One region of the Paenibacillus sp. FSL M8-0228 genome, then DNA from elsewhere that is predicted to be linked to it. Evidence: riboswitches for the same ligand, from Rfam matches in the RefSeq annotation. Region 1 holds a riboswitch; each other region holds the start of a gene.
The links. A riboswitch is a leader RNA that binds a small molecule or an ion and turns the genes downstream of it on or off. The one in region 1 is predicted to bind cobalamin.
Positions count from the first base shown of each region.

Region 2: linked by a shared signal. The riboswitch ahead of MKY98_RS07030 (ABC transporter substrate-binding protein) and the one ahead of MKY98_RS25705 (ABC transporter substrate-binding protein) in region 1 are both predicted to bind cobalamin.
Region 3: linked by a shared signal. The riboswitch ahead of cobJ (precorrin-3B C(17)-methyltransferase) and the one ahead of MKY98_RS25705 (ABC transporter substrate-binding protein) in region 1 are both predicted to bind cobalamin.
Region 4: linked by a shared signal. The riboswitch ahead of metE (5-methyltetrahydropteroyltriglutamate--homocysteine S-methyltransferase) and the one ahead of MKY98_RS25705 (ABC transporter substrate-binding protein) in region 1 are both predicted to bind cobalamin.

Region 1 is NZ_JBBOXA010000001.1:5,682,077-5,686,479, reverse strand. Features, by position in the region: gene MKY98_RS25715 (xanthine phosphoribosyltransferase) at 1-154, shown strand, start outside; gene MKY98_RS25710 (nucleobase:cation symporter-2 family protein) at 148-1,455, shown strand; cobalamin riboswitch at 2,213-2,410, shown strand; gene MKY98_RS25705 (ABC transporter substrate-binding protein) at 2,628-4,208, shown strand; gene nikB (nickel ABC transporter permease) at 4,224-4,403, shown strand, end outside.
Region 2 is NZ_JBBOXA010000001.1:1,535,130-1,539,532, forward strand. Features, by position in the region: gene cobD (threonine-phosphate decarboxylase CobD) at 1-277, shown strand, start outside; gene cbiB (adenosylcobinamide-phosphate synthase CbiB) at 267-1,238, shown strand; gene MKY98_RS07025 (histidine phosphatase family protein) at 1,288-2,040, shown strand; cobalamin riboswitch at 2,163-2,354, shown strand; gene MKY98_RS07030 (ABC transporter substrate-binding protein) at 2,562-3,569, shown strand; gene MKY98_RS07035 (FecCD family ABC transporter permease) at 3,566-4,403, shown strand, end outside.
Region 3 is NZ_JBBOXA010000001.1:5,424,255-5,428,657, reverse strand. Features, by position in the region: gene MKY98_RS24545 (uroporphyrinogen-III synthase) at 1-809, shown strand, start outside; gene MKY98_RS24540 (LOG family protein) at 1,012-1,566, shown strand; cobalamin riboswitch at 1,624-1,809, shown strand; gene cobJ (precorrin-3B C(17)-methyltransferase) at 2,121-3,917, shown strand; gene MKY98_RS24530 (sirohydrochlorin chelatase) at 4,010-4,403, shown strand, end outside.
Region 4 is NZ_JBBOXA010000001.1:5,452,774-5,457,176, forward strand. Features, by position in the region: gene MKY98_RS24665 (anaerobic ribonucleoside triphosphate reductase) at 1-1,514, shown strand, start outside; gene nrdG (anaerobic ribonucleoside-triphosphate reductase activating protein) at 1,511-2,008, shown strand; cobalamin riboswitch at 2,188-2,383, shown strand; gene metE (5-methyltetrahydropteroyltriglutamate--homocysteine S-methyltransferase) at 2,545-4,403, shown strand, end outside.

The sequences.
Region 1 (4,403 bases):
GAAGAGCTTCCAGGAAGGCCGTGGACTGTTGGAGCAAAGAGGCATCGCCGTACGTTCTCTTGCGCGTATCGCTTCCATGGCACCAGGCGAGGTCGATTTTATAGAGGAAGCTGGCGTAGTAATTGCTCCTGTTAAGGAGAATGTGGGATGTTAAGTAAACAAAAGTTATTCGCACTGGGCTTCCAGCATGTCATGGCGATGTACGCTGGAGCCATTGCTGTACCTCTAATTGTAGGGGGAGCATTGCACCTGACTCCAGCCCAGATGGCTTATTTGGTGGCTGCCGATCTGTTCACTTGCGGGATTGCTACGTTATTACAAATTATGGGCACACGCTTTTTCGGTAGTAGACTGCCTGTCATTTTAGGCTGTACGTTTACGGCAGTAGGGCCTATCATCGCGATTGCTTCGACCTCAAATTTGGCGACAGCGTACGGTGCCATTATTTTGTCTGGTATATTCGTGGTGCTTGCGGCACCGCTGTATGGCAAGCTGCTACGCTTTTTCCCGACGGTCGTTACGGGTTCGGTCGTTACAATTATCGGTCTATCCCTTATTCCGGTGGCGATGAACAATGTAGCAGGTGGCCAGGGCAGCGCGGATTTTGGACAGCCGCGTAATTTGCTGCTGGCGCTGGTTACATTATTGGTTATTCTGCTTGTGAATCGGTTGGCAAAGGGCTTTATGCGCTCGATTTCCGTGCTCATCGGTCTGTTTGCAGGCACGGTGGTTGCTTATGCGATGGGAATGGTGCATTTTGCTCCCGTGGCAGATGCGTCATGGGTGAGTGTTGCGCAGCCATTTTATTTTGGTAAGCCAGAGTTTAGCATTATGGCAGTTTGTACGATGATTATCGTCAATATTGTCAGCATGGTCGAGTCTACGGGTGTTTATCTGGCAGTAGGCAAGGCGATTGATCAAAAGGTAGAGCAAAAGCAGATCGTCAATGGACTCCGTTCGGAAGGACTTGCGATTATGCTTGGGGGTATTTTTAACGCGTTTCCTTATACAGCCTTCTCGCAAAATGTGGGTCTGATCTCGCTCACACGCGTCAAATCGCGGAACGTTATTTTTGCTGCGGGCGGTATCATGGTTGTTCTCGGTTTGCTGCCTAAGCTGGCTGCTTTAACGACAGTGATTCCTAACGCTGTGCTGGGCGGGGCGATGATCGTCATGTTTGGCTCGGTCGCTGCATCAGGCATGTCTATTTTGTCAGAAGTGGATCTGCGAAAGGAAAGCAATCTGCTGATCGCAGCATGCAGTATTGCTGTGGGCCTAGGTTCTGCCGTTCTGCCACAAATGTTCGACCAGCTGCCGAGCTTTGCCAAAATGTTGTTGCAAAATGGTATTGTTTCGGGCTCGATTACAGCGATTGTCTTGAACATCGTTTTGACGAGAAAACAAGGGGAATCGGTCAAAAGCGTGACGGTTCAGGAGGTTCCACAGAAGGTTTGATGATTAGAAATAAATAAAGATAGCCGGAGAGAGGACGTATGCCTCTTTTCCGGCTGTTTGGCATGGGGTTATCCAGATAGTATATCCCCTTGCTGTCTGGGGATATATAGATAAACTGCGGAATGAAATGGGTAGCTCTAATTTGGTGCGTTTTCCAGTTTACTTACTAGAAGAATTTGCTAGAGCAGCGGGCGATATTATGGTATAATTTACCTTATGGATTTTGAATAGTGGTGGATGTTTTCGGACCACGGTGCAGCTTCCCGAAAGGGGGTGAAGCCGATGGTCAACCTTGTGTCGTGCTACGATGTGTTGCGTTGGATGGTTACGTTACTAAGCCTGGCGTTTAGTATTCGTAAACTTTATCGCTGGCTACGTCGAAAATTTCGGAACAAGCGAAAACCCACCGCGTAATTAGGTTGGCCCCTAACGGTGGGTTTCGTTTGCATTGACATTTAGTTATGCAGCGCGCCGTGGTGGTGATCCACAGCCTTTCAAGTCCTAAGAGTCTTTGCCGTTGGCGCGGCGAAGACTCTTTTTAGTATACGGACACGGTGGTTTACTCTATACCTAATTTTAACACTTCAATTGCGTGCACGCAATTGGAGGTTATGTCTTGTTTCTACCTTATCGTTCAAATTTAAATTATTGTGCAGCCTTTATTGACAAGCCTGTGACAACAAAATAAGATCGTAATGAAAAGAAATAAAGGAAGAAAACAGGTGTGAGCCGGACAACTCTATGTATGGGGTTTCGTAGAGACGATGTACATAGTTGTTGAGCATGTTCACTTAAAAGGGAAGTTCGGTTGATTCCGACACGGGCCCGCCACTGTATACAGGCATCAGCAGGATACTGCTGGAGCTTTCAGAACAGCCACTGGAATTGTGAAGAACCGGGAAGGCCTGAAAGATACGCCTGGAGTCAGGAGACCTGCCTGTTTTGACATCACTGTCAGACCCACGGGATGCTGGGGAGGTGGTTAGGCGTGCTGCATACGGAATGTCTGAAACCGATCTGATCCCTTCTATGTTTTTGGAGTTGGCTTCGAGGTGAGTTCTGACATTTTATATTGAAGGCATTTCTGACTGCTAATTAAGTGGTCTGGAATGCTTTTTTCGCGTTTTGCGTTAGGTTTATGCGATTTTACAAGATAGAGGGGGATTCATCGAATGATAAGCAGTCGTAGTAGGCGTTCATGGTTGATATGTACAGGGGTGATGCTGCTGCTGGCAGTTATGGCTCTTTCGGGATGTGCCAGCAATAGGACGTCGGATAGCTCCGGCAAGGGTGAAAACGCGTCAGCACAACAAACAGCGACAGATAAAAAGCTGGTAATGGCGTATACATGGAAACCGTCAGGCGTTGACCCGCATGGAGATAATAGCTGGGATGTGATGCGATCCGGTGCAGGTGAGACACTGGTACGTTTGAATGAAAAGCTGGAGCCTGTGGCTTGGCTGGCAAAGGAGTGGAAGCAGGATAGCCCTACAGTTTGGACGTTCAGCTTGCAGGATAAAGTCACTTTTCATAATGGAAAAAGTATGGGTGCAGCAAGTGTAAAAGCGTCTTTGTTACGCTCTATTGAGAAAAGCCATCTGGCGAAGGATTTACTGAATGTGAAGTCCATTGATGTAAGCGGCCCGCTGGCCTTGAAGATCACGACAAACCAGCCGAATGCGGCGTTGGTGTCTAATCTAGCTGATCCATCGACGATTGTACTGGATGTGGCATCGATGAAAGATGAACAGAGTTACCCAGCGATGACAGGCGCCTTTAAAATCAAAGCGTTCAACAAGGACCAATCGTTGGTCGTGGAGCGTTATGACGGATATTGGGGCGAGAAGGCACGACTGGCTGAAGCGACGATGAAGTTCATTACGGACGGGAATTCGCGCCTGATGGCGCTGCAATCCGGCGAGGTGGACGTAGCGACGGATATTCCGGTTGATAACGCAGAGGTACTGAAAAAGAACGGCAAGCTGCAAGTGCTGTCAGCTCCGTCCTTGCGCACCCATATGATCGTGTACAATATGGAATCGCCAGTATTCAAGGATGTGGCGAACCGTAAGGTGGTGGACAGCCTGATTCCACGCGCATCGATTGTGAGCGCCGTCATGAGGGACTTCGGTACGGAGGCAAGCAGCCCGTTCCCGAGCATTCTTCCCTTCGGTAAAGTTGAGCGTAAAGCGCTGGACGGAACGGCAGAGCAACTGTTGACGAAGGATGGCTGGCAGAAGGACGCCCAAGGGACATGGACTAAGCAAGGCAAGCCGTTCGAGGTTACGCTGCTGACTTTCCCTCAGCGTCCGGAGCTCTCTGTTATGGCTGAGGTCATCCAAAGCCAATTGCTGAAAGAGGGAATCCAGGTCAAGATTCGCAAGGTGGAAAATATCGACGAGGCGTTGACCAAAAACGATTGGGATTTTGCTATGTACAGTATGCTTACTGCTCATACAGGAGAGCCGCAATATTTTATGGACATGTTTTATTCTTCGAAAAGCGAAGCCAATGTAAGCCGTTATAGTTCCAAACCGCTAGAGAGTATTCTGAACAGCCTGAAGCTGGCGAAGGATACAGCGCAGCGTAATGCCATGACACTACAAGCGCTGGATATCATCAATACGGATTTGCCACAGTCGTTCATTGTGCATCCTGATAATGTGTTTGGCGTGAAAAAAGGGGTGGAGGGTTTTACACCCCATCCGATCGAGTATTACTACATTACGACGCAATCCGATATTGCGGAATAACGAGCTGCGTATCCTATGATTCGTTTTATACTGGAACGTGTGGCGCAGCTGCTTATCATTGTATTCGTGGTATCCACGCTGACTTTTGTACTGATGCGGCTGGCCCCTGGAGACCCTGCTACCATTTTGCTCACCGCGCATAATATCCCTGCCTCTGAGGAAGCCTTGACGACGCTACGAAAGGAACTGGGCTTA
Region 2 (4,403 bases), 4.1 Mb from region 1:
GGAGCGCAACCGTCTGTTAACCGCCTTGGCGGAATGGGGCTGCGGTGTCGTTCCCGGTGAAGCCAATTACGTGCTGGCAAGGGCGCCGGGTACGTGGAGTGCATCGGCTATTCAGCAGGCGCTTGGACAACGCGGAGTTCTTATACGTAGCTGTGCTATGTATCCGGGACTGACGACGAGCCATTTTCGGATTGCGGTCAAGGATGCAGAAGCCAACGACAGGCTGCTATCTGTATTGGGTGAAGTGCTGGAGGAGGAACAGCGGCGTGACAGTTAGCTTGATTATCCTGGCAGCCTACCTTTTGGACAGGATGATCGGTGATCCGAGGTGGTTGCCGCATCCAGTCATCGGTATGGGACATGCCATTTCGGCATTGGAAAAATTGATTCGCCGCCAGGTCCGAAGTGACCGGGGGCTGAAACGTGCGGGTATACTGCTTCCACTCATTGTGGCGGGAGGCTCCTTTGCGCTCGCCTGGGCGCTGTTGCAATTGCTTGCCTGGATTCATCCGTGGTTATCTGTCGGCGCAGAAATAGTGCTGATTGCGACCACGATTGCTTCCAAAGGACTAAAGGATGCAGGAATGGCAGTCTACCGAGCGTTGCAGGCGGATGACCTGGCTGCGGCACGGCGGGAGCTGGGCATGATAGTCGGGCGGGATACGCAGCAACTTGATGAGCCTGAGATTGTACGCGGTACGGTTGAAACGGTCGCTGAAAATATCGTGGACGCGATTATTTCCCCGCTTTTTTATGCCTTGATCGGGGGAGCACCCTTGGCGCTGGCTTATCGTGCTGTGAATACGCTCGATTCCATGGTTGGCTACAAAAATGAAAAGTATCTGCATTTAGGCTGGGCTTCAGCACGTCTAGATGATGTGGCTAACTACATTCCAGCACGCCTGACAGCGGCAATGCTTGTGATAGCGGCGTGGATGTACAAACGAGATGCTGCAAGAAGCTGGCGCACAGTCAAGCGAGACGCTCGTCTGCACCCAAGTCCGAACAGTGGCTTCCCGGAATCGGCTGTTGCTGGTGCATTGGGGATTCGTCTTGGAGGATATAATGTGTATCATGGCGTGCGCTCCTTTCGTGCATACATGGGGGATTGGATACGACCGCTAGAGTCGAAAGATATACGGCATACGATCCAGCTGATGTTCGCCGTGTCCAGTATGTTTGTAGGATTGTGTTTGTTAGGAGCCGCAGGTTGTTTTGCCTTGGGATGGGTGCGGTGAGGGTGAGGAGTGACACACTGAATAATGATCGAGCAGGAAGTGACATTTCTTGAAACAAGATATAGCAGCAAAAAGGACAGTAGAATACGCACAAAGACCGAACTCACAGGAGGATAAGGTGCCGTATGATGCTAAAGAAGATCTGCATTGGGATATGGAGCTCGTGTTAGTTCGTCACGGCACAACCTTATGGAACAAGGAACGTCGATATCTGGGACACTCCGACTTAGGTTTGCTACCGGGGGCAGAGCAGGAATTAAAGCCTTTGCAGGAAAAATTGCAAGGTCAGTCCTTTGCTCGAATCTATTGCAGCGACTTAATGCGATGTCGCCAGACCTTGCAGATCATTGTGCCGGAATCAGAGTTGACGTCTGGGCGTTCCCTATCTACTATGCCTCCTATGATGGAACCATGTCTGCGAGAGCTTCATTTTGGCGAGTGGGATGGAAAAACGTATGACATGCTCAAGGATGTGTCGTTGTATCGGGCTTGGATTGATGAGCCGCAACGGATCACCCCACCTGGTGGAGAGTCTTGGACAGATTTTGTAAATCGTCTGCGCAAATTTCTTGACTCTCTGTATGAATGGCGTGTTGCTATGGAAGTTCAACCCATGGATTTGACTGCTACGTCGCCCTCTGTTTTGGTCGTTACGCATGGTGGCGTAATTCGTCAGCTAGCTTGCATGCTGATACCGGGCCATGATTTTTGGAGTCTGAATCCGAAGCCGGGAGAAGCATTAAGGATTCAATTGAGGCTGGCAGGACCGCACAATTACATAGCGGAAATGCTTCCTCATTAGGTTAGACACCAGCGGATAAAGAGGCTGTTTGGGTTGTAAGCCGCCTCATTTTAACCTATAATCATCAAGTAAAAGAACGGCTTGACTACCACTACATCAAATATCCAGCAGACGAGGTCGGCGCAGCGTGATGAAACTATGGTTTCCCTCCCTGCGCTGTTAAAAGGGAAGTCGGTGTGAATCCGGCGCGGTCCCGCCACTGTAAATGGAAACATGCCCGTTAGTCCTCTTTATATGTTACTAAGCATATGAAAGAATTTCAGGACATGTATTTTACCATAAGTCAGGATACCTGCCCGTCCGCCTGTCACCATAATCCTTCGAGGAAAGGATGACGTGTTCGCAGTGACTGTCCATGCGGAAAGAAGCTGCCGCCTGCGCACGATCTGCGCTAACGTGACCCCTGTGTCCTGATATGAGGATGCGGGGGTTTTTGATAGGAAAAGAAGGCTAGATTTAGAAGATATCTGATGATGTTCAAGTAACGCTCTTAACGATTTATTTATGAAGGGGTGCAAATCATGGCAGGAAAAAAAATAAAGGTGTGGACAACAGGTCTATTGGCTCTGATTTTGGCAGTTGTGCTGAGTGCATGTGGCGCTAATGGAAAAAATGCAGAAAATAAAGAGGGTCAGGCTTCTTCACAGCAGCCGGGACAGGCAGTAAACGCACAAGAGCCTCCGGGCAAAACGGTTTACCCGCTCACAGTTAAAGATGCAACAGGACAGGAATTTACATTCAAAAAAGCGCCGGATAAAATCGTTTCCGTCTCCCCGGCAGAAACCGAGGCGTTGTTCGCCATTGGGCTGGATAAGGAAATTGTCGGCGTCTCCGACTACTCTGATTACCCGGAAGCAGCTACGAAAAAGCCTAAAGTGGGCGGTATTATGAAACCGAACGAAGAGGCGATCATTGCTGCGAACCCGGAAGTCGTTTTTGCAGGGATATCACTTAGTGAACAGGCTACGACCAAGCTGCGCGACATGGGAATTATGATTTTTAAAACGGAACCGAAGACAGTGGAAGATGTCATGGCTAACATCGAATTGTATGGGAAAATCACCGATCATCAGAGAGAAGCAAGAGCGGTGACTGACAAGATGAGAGCAGATGTAGCAGAAGTAAAAGAAGGAATTAAAAATATCGGTAAAGGGCAGAAGCTGCGGGTATACGTCGAGTTTTCACCAGGCTGGACAGTGGGTAAAGGCGAGTTTATGGACGAGCTGATTACGTTGGCGGGCGGCGAAAATGTAGGTGCCACGCAGAAGGGGTGGTACCAAATCAGTGAGGAAAATATTATTGCTGCGAACCCTGACGTGATTTTGTACAGCAAAAGTGTCAAGGACGACAAAACGGGCCAGACGCTCGGTGATATCATTAAAGCTCGCAGTGGATGGGATCAAATATCGGCTGTTCGCCACAACCGGGTGTTTGCCGTGGATGATAATTTGATCAGTCGTCCGGGTCCACGCGTAACGGAAGGTCTCAAGGAAGTGGCCAAGGGCGTGTATCCTGAAATTTTCAAATGAACCGTAAACTGATCGGCTTTGGAGGGACAGGTCTTGTCCTGCTGTTGCTGACGCTGCTGCTCTGTCTTGGCATCGGCTCGGCCAAGCTTCCGGTCAGCCAAATCACGGGCATTCTGGTTAACCACCTACCGTGGTTAGGCGATACGTTTACACCGGATTGGAATACATCCTCAGAGCAGATTATTTTGAAGGTCAGATTGCCACGAGTGTTACTGGGAATGTTGGTAGGAGCAGCGCTGGCGCTGGCGGGAGCCGGATTTCAGGGTGTGCTGCGTAATCCTTTGGCTGATCCGTATACACTGGGGGTATCCTCGGGGGCTTCGGTAGGAGCGGCAGTACTGATTTATTGGGGCCTTCAATTTTCATTTGTTGGCATATGGACGCTGCCGCTAGTGGCATTTACGACCGGAATGCTTACGCTGTGGATGGTGCTGACGTTGGCACGGGAAGGTGGGAAAATTCCGACACAAAGTCTCATTTTGTCGGGTGTGGTGATGCAATCCTTTCTGGGAGCGGTTGTTTCCTTTCTGACAGCCATGTCGAAGGAGACGGTCAATGAAATATTGTACTGGACGATGGGAAGTCTTAGTCTGCGCGGTTGGTCATATACAGGAATCCTTTTACCTTATGTGGTCATAGGGCTGGTATTTCTATGGAACCGGGCACGTGTGCTGAATATTTTGGCTTTGGGTGAACGTCAGGCGGCGCACATGGGAGTTCATGTAGATGCGACGAAGCTATCTGTTCTGATTATTTCCACGCTGCTGACAGCAGCCGCTGTCTCGGTGTGTGGCGTGATTGGCTTTGTTGGACTCGTTGTACCGCATATCATTC
Region 3 (4,403 bases), 260 kb from region 1:
CCCGTAAAGCAGACGAAATGGCGCTGCTAGTTGTGAAGATGGGAGGGGAGCCAGTACATCGTCCGGCCCAGGGCACTGTTTTTCTAGATGATATCGAGCTGCGCAACGCTGTTGTATCGTGGGTAAAGAACCCTCCGGACTGGTACATCTTCACGACAGGCATGGGGCTGGATGCCCTGTTCGATATGGCAGAGGATATGGGTGTGGCTGAGCAGATTATAGAGTTGCTGCAATCTTCCAACATTGCAGCGCGGGGCTACAAGACGGTCAATGGACTCAAAAAGCGTGGCTTTACGCCAGCAGTACGAGACGAGGACGGAAGTTTGATCGGATTGACAGGAGCTTTCGCCCCATACGATCTGAAGGGGAAGGAAGTGCTGTTGCAGCTGCATGGCGATCCAGCCCCACGGTTGGTAAAATGGCTGGACGAGCAGGGGGCAGTGACCCGCCAGGTACTTCCTTATAAGCATATCCCACCCGAGGAAGCAAAATTGCAGGCGTTACTGGAGGATGTTATCCATCGTAATGTTGATGCCGTTACATTCACGAGTGGTCCGCAAATTCGATTTTTGGCCCAATATGCCAGAGAGCAAAATCGAATTGAGGATTTACTGGAAGCTTTTCGTGAGGATGTGATTGCTGTATCCGTAGGGAAGGTGACTGCACAGTCCATTGTGGAAGAAGGGATTGATCGAGTCGTGTTTCCAACCGAAGAGCGCATGGGCGCGATGATGGTGGAGCTGGGCAAATATTTTGAACATAACGATTCGGTGCATGGCTGTGGTCTGAAGATCGTGAATGGTCATTGAAATGAGATCAAAATTATAAATGCAGTATGCTAAAAAATGAACTTATATTTCGGGATACAGAGTAAAATAAAGATAAGGGCCTACGAGGTCTTTATCTTTTTTTGTTGGACATGCATCGACAAAGATTTTTGTTATAGCGAAAATGTTTATCTAATATAATGAATAAGTTTCGATGCTACTTAGGACAGGAGCTGAGACGTTAATGAATTCTATTTGCGTATTTGCCGGGTCCAGACCTGGACATTCATCGGTATATGTTGAGGCAGCAGGCAAACTGGGAGAAGCCATGGCTCGCCATCATATCCGTCTGATCTATGGCGGCTCTAGCAGGGGGCTAATGGGAGAGGTGGCAGATGGAATGCTGGCGGGTGACGGTCAGGTCACGGGCATTATGCCCACCCTGTTATTTGATGCAGAGATCATTCATCGGGGAGTTACCGAATTTATTGAGGTAGCAAGCATGCATGAGCGTAAAGCGGCAATGAGCGAGATGGCCGATGCTTTTATTGCCCTTCCGGGTGGTTTGGGAACCTTTGAAGAGCTGTTCGAGGTACTATGCTGGGCGCAAATCGGCATTCATCGCAAGCCCATTGGGCTGCTGAATGTGAATGGATATTTTGACCCGTTAGTAGAAATGGTGCGTCATAGTGTGCAAGAGGGGTTTACCGGGAGTGAGCATCCAGCGCTACTGAGCATCTCCGCAGACCCGGACGAATTGCTACGTATGTTAAAAAATAAAGCACAGAACTTGAAATAAAGCTTTTTTCGTGCTTGCACAACTGATTGAGGCAAGGTTATGATAAGACCCATAATCAAATAGCGGACAGACAAGGTGCCTTTGCGGTTGAGCAAAGGGTAACAGGGAATCGGGTGCAAATCCCGAGCGGTCCCGCCACTGTAAGGAAGAGGATTTTTTTAATTGGTCACTCGTGAAAAATGGGGAAGACGAAAGAATCCGTTGATGCCAAGCCAGGAGACCTACCTTGATCTGTATGCACCGTTAACCTTCGCGGAGAGGATGGGTGTACGAAATCAGGAAATCAGGCACACGTTGCTTTTTCCATGTTGGCTAGAGGTTTGCGTGGATATGAACGTGCAGCAGCGTTTGAAGCGTAAACAGACAGATGGAAAACAACGGCAGGCTGGAGGAAGACAAATCGTGTCTTCTTACGCTGTTTGTTCGTCTGATGAGAGATACGTACATAGAAGCCCCATCCGGGTAGGATGGGGCTTTTTTGAGTTACAGGATGTCCAAAAATCATTGGAATAGATAGCATAGCTGCCCTGAAAAGGATGAATAGGAGGAGCTCGATGAGCCCATTAGGAAAATTGTTGGTGATTGGATTTGGACCAGGAGATATGGAACATATCACAAAACGGGCGCTGGATGCGCTGGCCGAAAGTGAGGTCATTATCGGCTACAATACCTACGTTGATTTGATCCGTCCGCTGTTGAACGGACAGGAGATTGTACGCACAGGGATGACAGAGGAAGTGAGCCGTGCGCAGGAGGCGGTTCGCCAAGCAGAGATGGGCAAGAAGGTAGCTGTCATTTCCAGTGGAGATGCGGGAGTCTATGGTATGGCAGGGCTGGTGTACGAAGTGCTGATGCAAAAAGGCTGGCGACGCGAGGACGGAGTTGAAGTAGAAGTCGTGCCGGGGATCTCGGCTATTCAGTCCTGTGCTTCACTGTTGGGGGCGCCAGTGATGCATGATGCGTGCACAATTAGTCTGAGTGATCATCTGACCCCATGGGAAACGATTGTGAAGCGCGTAGAAGCAGCGGCTTCGGCCGATTTTGTGATTGCATTATATAATCCGCGCAGTGGCCGGCGTACCCGCCAGATTGTGGAGACGCAGTCCATTTTGCTGCGTTACCGCGATCCGCAAACTCCGGTTGGGCTGGTGAAGAGTGCTTATCGTGAACGTCAGCAAGTTATTGTAACGACGCTGGAAGATATGCTGAACCACGACATCGGGATGCTGACGACTGTAATCATCGGCAATTCCTCGACGACGGTGTATGACGGCTTGATCGTGACTCCGCGCGGATATCAGCGCAAATACACGCTGGATGCGACCGAGCAGGCGCTCAAGCCGCATCAGCGTCTCCGCACGGAAGCGGAGCCGTGGTCGCTGGGAGCGCAAGAGGGTACACCGCAGGCAGGAGCAGCCCCGACTACGCCCGCTGGACCCTCCGCGAGCGGCGCTGCGGTTGCGACGCAGGCACGCCCGCAAGCGATGGCTGCTGTGCAGGCAACAACTGCTGTGCAAACCGGCACGGCCCCGGCATCGCTGGCGGCAGAGGCGCTAAGCCGCCTCGCTGTCGGCGGCAAGCTGCCTGGCGAAGCCAACGCTCGCTGGAGCGGGCAAGCGCCTACCGCCAAGAGCACCGCCGGAACGTCGGCGGTGGCCGGAGCAGGGGCCGCGGCCGGGATGGCGACAGGCGGCTTTGGCAAGCCTGCGCTATTTGAGGTGGGCGTTTCCCCGGGTGTGGGAAACAAGAAGTTCACCGCTCGTCAGATGGCGCTGCTCGCCGAGGTAGCGGGTGATGATGGCGAGCTGGAATACACGCCGGATCATCAGATCGTGCTGCGCGTGCCGTGTGCAGACCCCGAGGAACTGGTCGGGCGGCTGCGGGATGAACGATTCATTGTCATGCCGATTGGCGATGTGTTTAAGGTAAAGGCGTGCGACTTCTGCAATATGGAGAAGGATGACGCTGTGCCTGTGGCTGAGCATTTACAGGTTGTACTTGGCGGATTACAGGCACCCAAGGAAACGAGCATTGCTTTGAACGGATGCGGTATGGCCTGCTATGGAGCCGTACTGGAGGATATCGGAATCGTCTATCGCAAGGGTGGGTACGATCTCTTCCTCGGTGGCAAAAAATTCGGCCGCAATGCTCATGCCGCTCAGCCTGTAGCGGAAGGAATTCCGGGTGATCAGATTACGGACATCGTGAAGCATGTCATCGCTGAATATAAGGAAAAAGGGCATCCGAATGAGCGCTTTCATAAATTTTTTAAGCGTGTAGGTGTCGTTGCGGGGTTCCGGCATGAAGATGCACCAGTAACGGTAGAAGTGAATGCGGTTTGTGGTGATTAATGGACTGAAGGCCTGATGAACGGGATACAAGCATATATATAAAATAGGGCGTCATGCAGGCTATCCCTATTCAAGAGGAGGAAACAACAGCAGTGGATGCAATATTGTTGGTTGGACATGGAAGTCGGGACCCGGAGGGGAACCAGGAACTGCTGGAATTTACACAGGCAGTGGCAGATCGGGTACCGGATATGTGCGTGGAAACCTGTTTCTTGGAGCTGGCACGTCCCAGCATTGCTGATGGGATGCAAACTTGTGTGGAGAAAGGGGCGACGCGTGTCGTTCTTATTCCGATTATCTTGTTCGCAGCGGTACATGCCAAAATTGATATTCCGATGGCTATTGACCGGGCAAAGGCGAAATATCCGCAGGTGGAATTTGTATACGGACGTCCGATTGGTGTTCACGAGAAAATCGTCAGCATTCTGCAAAGTCGCTTGAAAGAGGCCCGGCCGGTTGCAGTTCCAGCGGGGATGAATAGCGCTG
Region 4 (4,403 bases), 230 kb from region 1:
TTGCCCGGTCCTTCCGCAAGCATCTGCGCAAGGGACTTCGGCTGTTCGAGGAAGAGATAGAATCTAGTCTGACTGACGATGAACTACATATGGCCAATCCCCATTTGCAAGAAGCCTGCCCTCGTTCATACGCATTCGCTCGCGAAGAGACGGAGACGGAAACCCGACAGGCTGCTGAATCGCTCATTCATAACCTGAACACCATGAGCAGTCGCGCGGGTGGACAGATTCCATTCACTTCACTGAATTACGGAATGTGCACGTCTGCTGAGGGACGGCTTGTTACTCAATCGCTGCTGGAGGCCACGATTCGCGGCTTGGGTAGCGGGGAAACTCCTATTTTTCCACAGCATATTTTCCAATGCAAAGAGGGAATCAATCAGGCAGAAGGCGACGTCAATTATGATTTGTTCTTACGGGCGGTAGAATGCTCTAGCAGACGGATGTATCCCAATTTTGTGAATGTGGATGCCACCTTCAACCTGCCTTTTTACCGTGCTGATGACCCGGATACCATTATAGCGACAATGGGTTGCCGTACCCGCACCATTTCTGACCGTTTCGGTAGAAATCGGCAGAGTGGCAAGGGAAATCTCTCTTTCAATACCATTAATCTGGTGCGGCTTGGCATTGAGTATGGTATTTGCACAGGCAAACGCCTGACACCTGACCGTGATCGCTTTGATGCGAGACTAGAAGAAGTTATGCGCATTGCGGTGGATGGCTTAATCCATCGCTATCAAATCCAGACCAGCCAGCCGGCCAAAGCCTCGGACTTTATGATGCGCGAAGGGGTATGGGAAGGTGGAGAACAACTAGAGCCAGATGATAAGGTGGGAAGCATACTAAAACACGGTACGCTTTCGATCGGATTCATCGGACTGGCTGAGTGCATGAAGGCACTATACGGGAAACACCACGGGGAGGATGATTTCGTATACCGAGAGGCACAGCGAATCATTACTTCTATGCGCGTGTATTGCGATCGAATGAGTGAATATCACAATTTGAATATTACATTGTTCGCTACGCCTGCCGAAGGTCTGTCGGGCAAGTTCACCTTGCTGGATCAACGTGATTTCGGGATTATTCCTGAGGTAAATGATCGAGAATATTACACGAATTCTTTTCATATTCCCGTGTATTACACGCTCCCGGCTGCTCGTAAAATCAGCTTGGAAGCTCCGTTCCATAACCTATGCAACGCTGGTGCGATATCATACATTGAGCTGGACGGTAATGCGCGGAATAACCCGGATGCGTTTCTTAAAATTGTTCAATACGCGCTGCATCAGAATATCGGCTACTTTTCCATCAACCATCCGGTGGATCGTTGTACGGAATGCGGTTATGAAGGGATTATCGGGACAAGCTGCCCCCAATGTGGCACAGATGAGGAGCACACACACTTTCAGCGCTTACGTCGGGTAACCGGATATCTGACAGGAGATTATACCGTTCGATTTAATGCTGCAAAACAGGCAGAAGTTCGAGACCGGGTGAAACATAAGTGAATTTATGTGGCTACATTCCGGAATCTCTGAATGAAGGATACGGCCTGCGTACCGTCGTGTTCATTAGCGGTTGCCGTCATGCCTGTCCCGGATGCTTTAATCCAGCGTCGTGGAGCTTCCGTGCAGGTGAGCCATTCACCCCCCAACGACAACAGGAGGTCATTCGTGACATCATGGAAAATCCGTTGTTGGACGGACTGACTCTCTGCGGGGGAGACCCGTTTTTCTCAGCAGCAGAATGCTCGCAATTTGTGCGTGACTTCCGTGCGGCCTGTCCCGACCGAACTGTGTGGGCTTACACTGGCTTTGTCTATGAAGATCTACTCACAGATCAGGAGCGACAAAAGCTAGCACTTTTGTGCGATGTGATTGTGGATGGTCGCTTTGTAGAACAGCAAAAGGACCTGACCCTTCCCTTCCGGGGCAGTCGCAACCAGCGTCTGGTAGATGTAAAAGCCAGCATTCAGGCAGGTTACACCGTTTCATTGACTTAAGGCGAAGGTTACTCGGCAAATGCTATATCTAATCTAGGACAAGTCTCCATCATGGATGAGGCTTGTCTTTTTTTGCATATCCCTAACAGATTCCATTGCAGTTTCTATTGCGCATCCTGCAAGTTTCACTTATGATGGTGAACAAGTATACGAGTGCATAATTATTCGTCATACCTTAACCGCATAGCTTGGAGATAGGTGTCTGTTCTATTCAGATCAGGCTTAAAAGGGAAGCCGGTGCAAATCCGGCACGGTCCCGCCACTGTAAACGGGGAACTTTCAGCTGTTCATACAACCACTGGTCCACAGACCGGGAAGGGATGCTGAGAGTCATGATCCGTAAGTCAGGAGACCTGCCTATTTTAACAACATCGCAAGTACCTACGGAAGATAGGGAGGTGTTAAGAGCAGTCGCCGTATTTTTGATTTTTTAATCACGGAGGCATTCTTTCCCCTACTTATTTTTAACTCTGGGGGGAAGAATGCCTTTTTTGGTACGTAAAAATAAAACAGCCACCCACTAGGAGGAAAAGTACATGTCCGTCATTGAATGGCCTGAATTGTCCGGCTTAATTAGCAGTAATCTAGGATATCCGCGTATCGGCGAAAACCGGGAATGGAAGAAAGCACTGGAACGCTTCTGGAACGGCAGTATTAGCGAAAGCGAACTGCAAACGGAAATGAAAAGATTACGGTTGGAGCATCTGAGCAAGCAGCGTGACAAGGGGATTGATCGCATTCCTGTCGGAGACTTCTCCTATTATGATCACATGCTGGATACATCTGTGATGTTTGGTCTCGTACCCGAACGGTTCAACCATCGTCCCGCAGGTCCGATTCCTCTGTCCGTGTATTTCGGGATCGCTCGTGGACAGAAGGGAGCAACCGCCAGTGAAATGACCAAATGGATGAACACCAATTATCACTACATCGTTCCTGAATTGGCAAACGCAGTCCCGGTGTTCACTGAAAATAAACCTTTACGGGCTTATCGTGAAGCAAAACAAGAGCTAGGCATTGATGGGAAACCGGTCCTCATCGGCCCCTATTCATTCGTTACCCTTTCCAAAGGCTATGATCGCAAGGAGCTTGCTTCTATTATAAGAACCTTCCTGCCTTTATACACCCGTGTCCTGTCTGAACTAGCAGCAGAAGGTGTTCAGTGGGTCCAAATCGATGAACCTGTCCTGACCACCTCATTCCCAGTAGAGGATCTGGACATTATTCAGGAAGTCTATGAAGCTTTGGCCCAAGCTGCGCCCTCTTTAAATATAATGCTGCAAACTTACTTTGGCAGCCTGGACCATTATGAGCGTCTGTCCGCACTTCCGGTACAGGGACTGGGTCTTGATTTTGTGTATGATGATGGCGAAAATCTCCAGCATATATTGCAGTATGGTTTCCCTAAAGGAAAAACGCTGGGCGCTGGGGTCATTGACGGGCGCAATATATGGCGCAGCGACCTTAACGCTGTGGCTACCCTGCTGGGTCAGTTAGCAGAACAGACCACTGCCGAGCAGCTTATCGTACAGCCATCATGCAGTCTGCTGCATGTGCCAGTCAGTCTGGAAGCAGAGCACAAGCTGGATCGAGAACTGGTGCAAGCGCTGGCTTTTGCCGATGAAAAGCTTGAGGAAATCGCCGTCCTGACGGCTGCACTTGGCAAACACGATCCATCCGCACTCACCAAGCTTGGACAAAGTGCAGATGCGGTAGCCCGTTTCAACAGCTCAGCGGCACGCGTACAAACAGCTGACGATCTGGCTGACTTGCTGGCAAAGGAGCCTCTAACACGCAGCGTTCCTTTCGCCGAGCGTCGTGAGATTCAGCAAAATAAGCTGAAGTTGCCTCCACTGCCTACGACGACCATTGGTAGCTTCCCGCAAACCGCCGAGATCCGCAAGGCCCGCCTGCACTATCGCAAAGGAGAATGGTCTGCCGAGCAATACCGGACGTTCATCCAACAGCAAATCAAGGAATGGATTGATATTCAGGAGGACATTGGCATTGACGTGCTTGTACACGGGGAATTTGAGCGGACCGATATGGTTGAATTTTTTGGCGAAAAGCTGAATGGCTTTGCTTTTACACAAAACGGATGGGTGCAGTCCTACGGCTCCCGCTGTGTCAAACCGCCGATTATATACGGAGACGTCTCCTTCGATCAGCCCATGACTGTGGAAGAAACGGCATTCGCTCAATCGTTAACTTCCAAGCCTGTTAAGGGAATGCTTACAGGCCCTGTGACCATTTTGAACTGGTCTTTTGAACGCAATGATATTCCGCGTAGCCAAGTTGCTTTACAATTGGCTCTGGCATTACGGGCAGAGGTAGAGGCACTGGAACAAGCGGGCATCAGCATGATTCAGGTCGATGAACCCGCAATTCGTGAAGG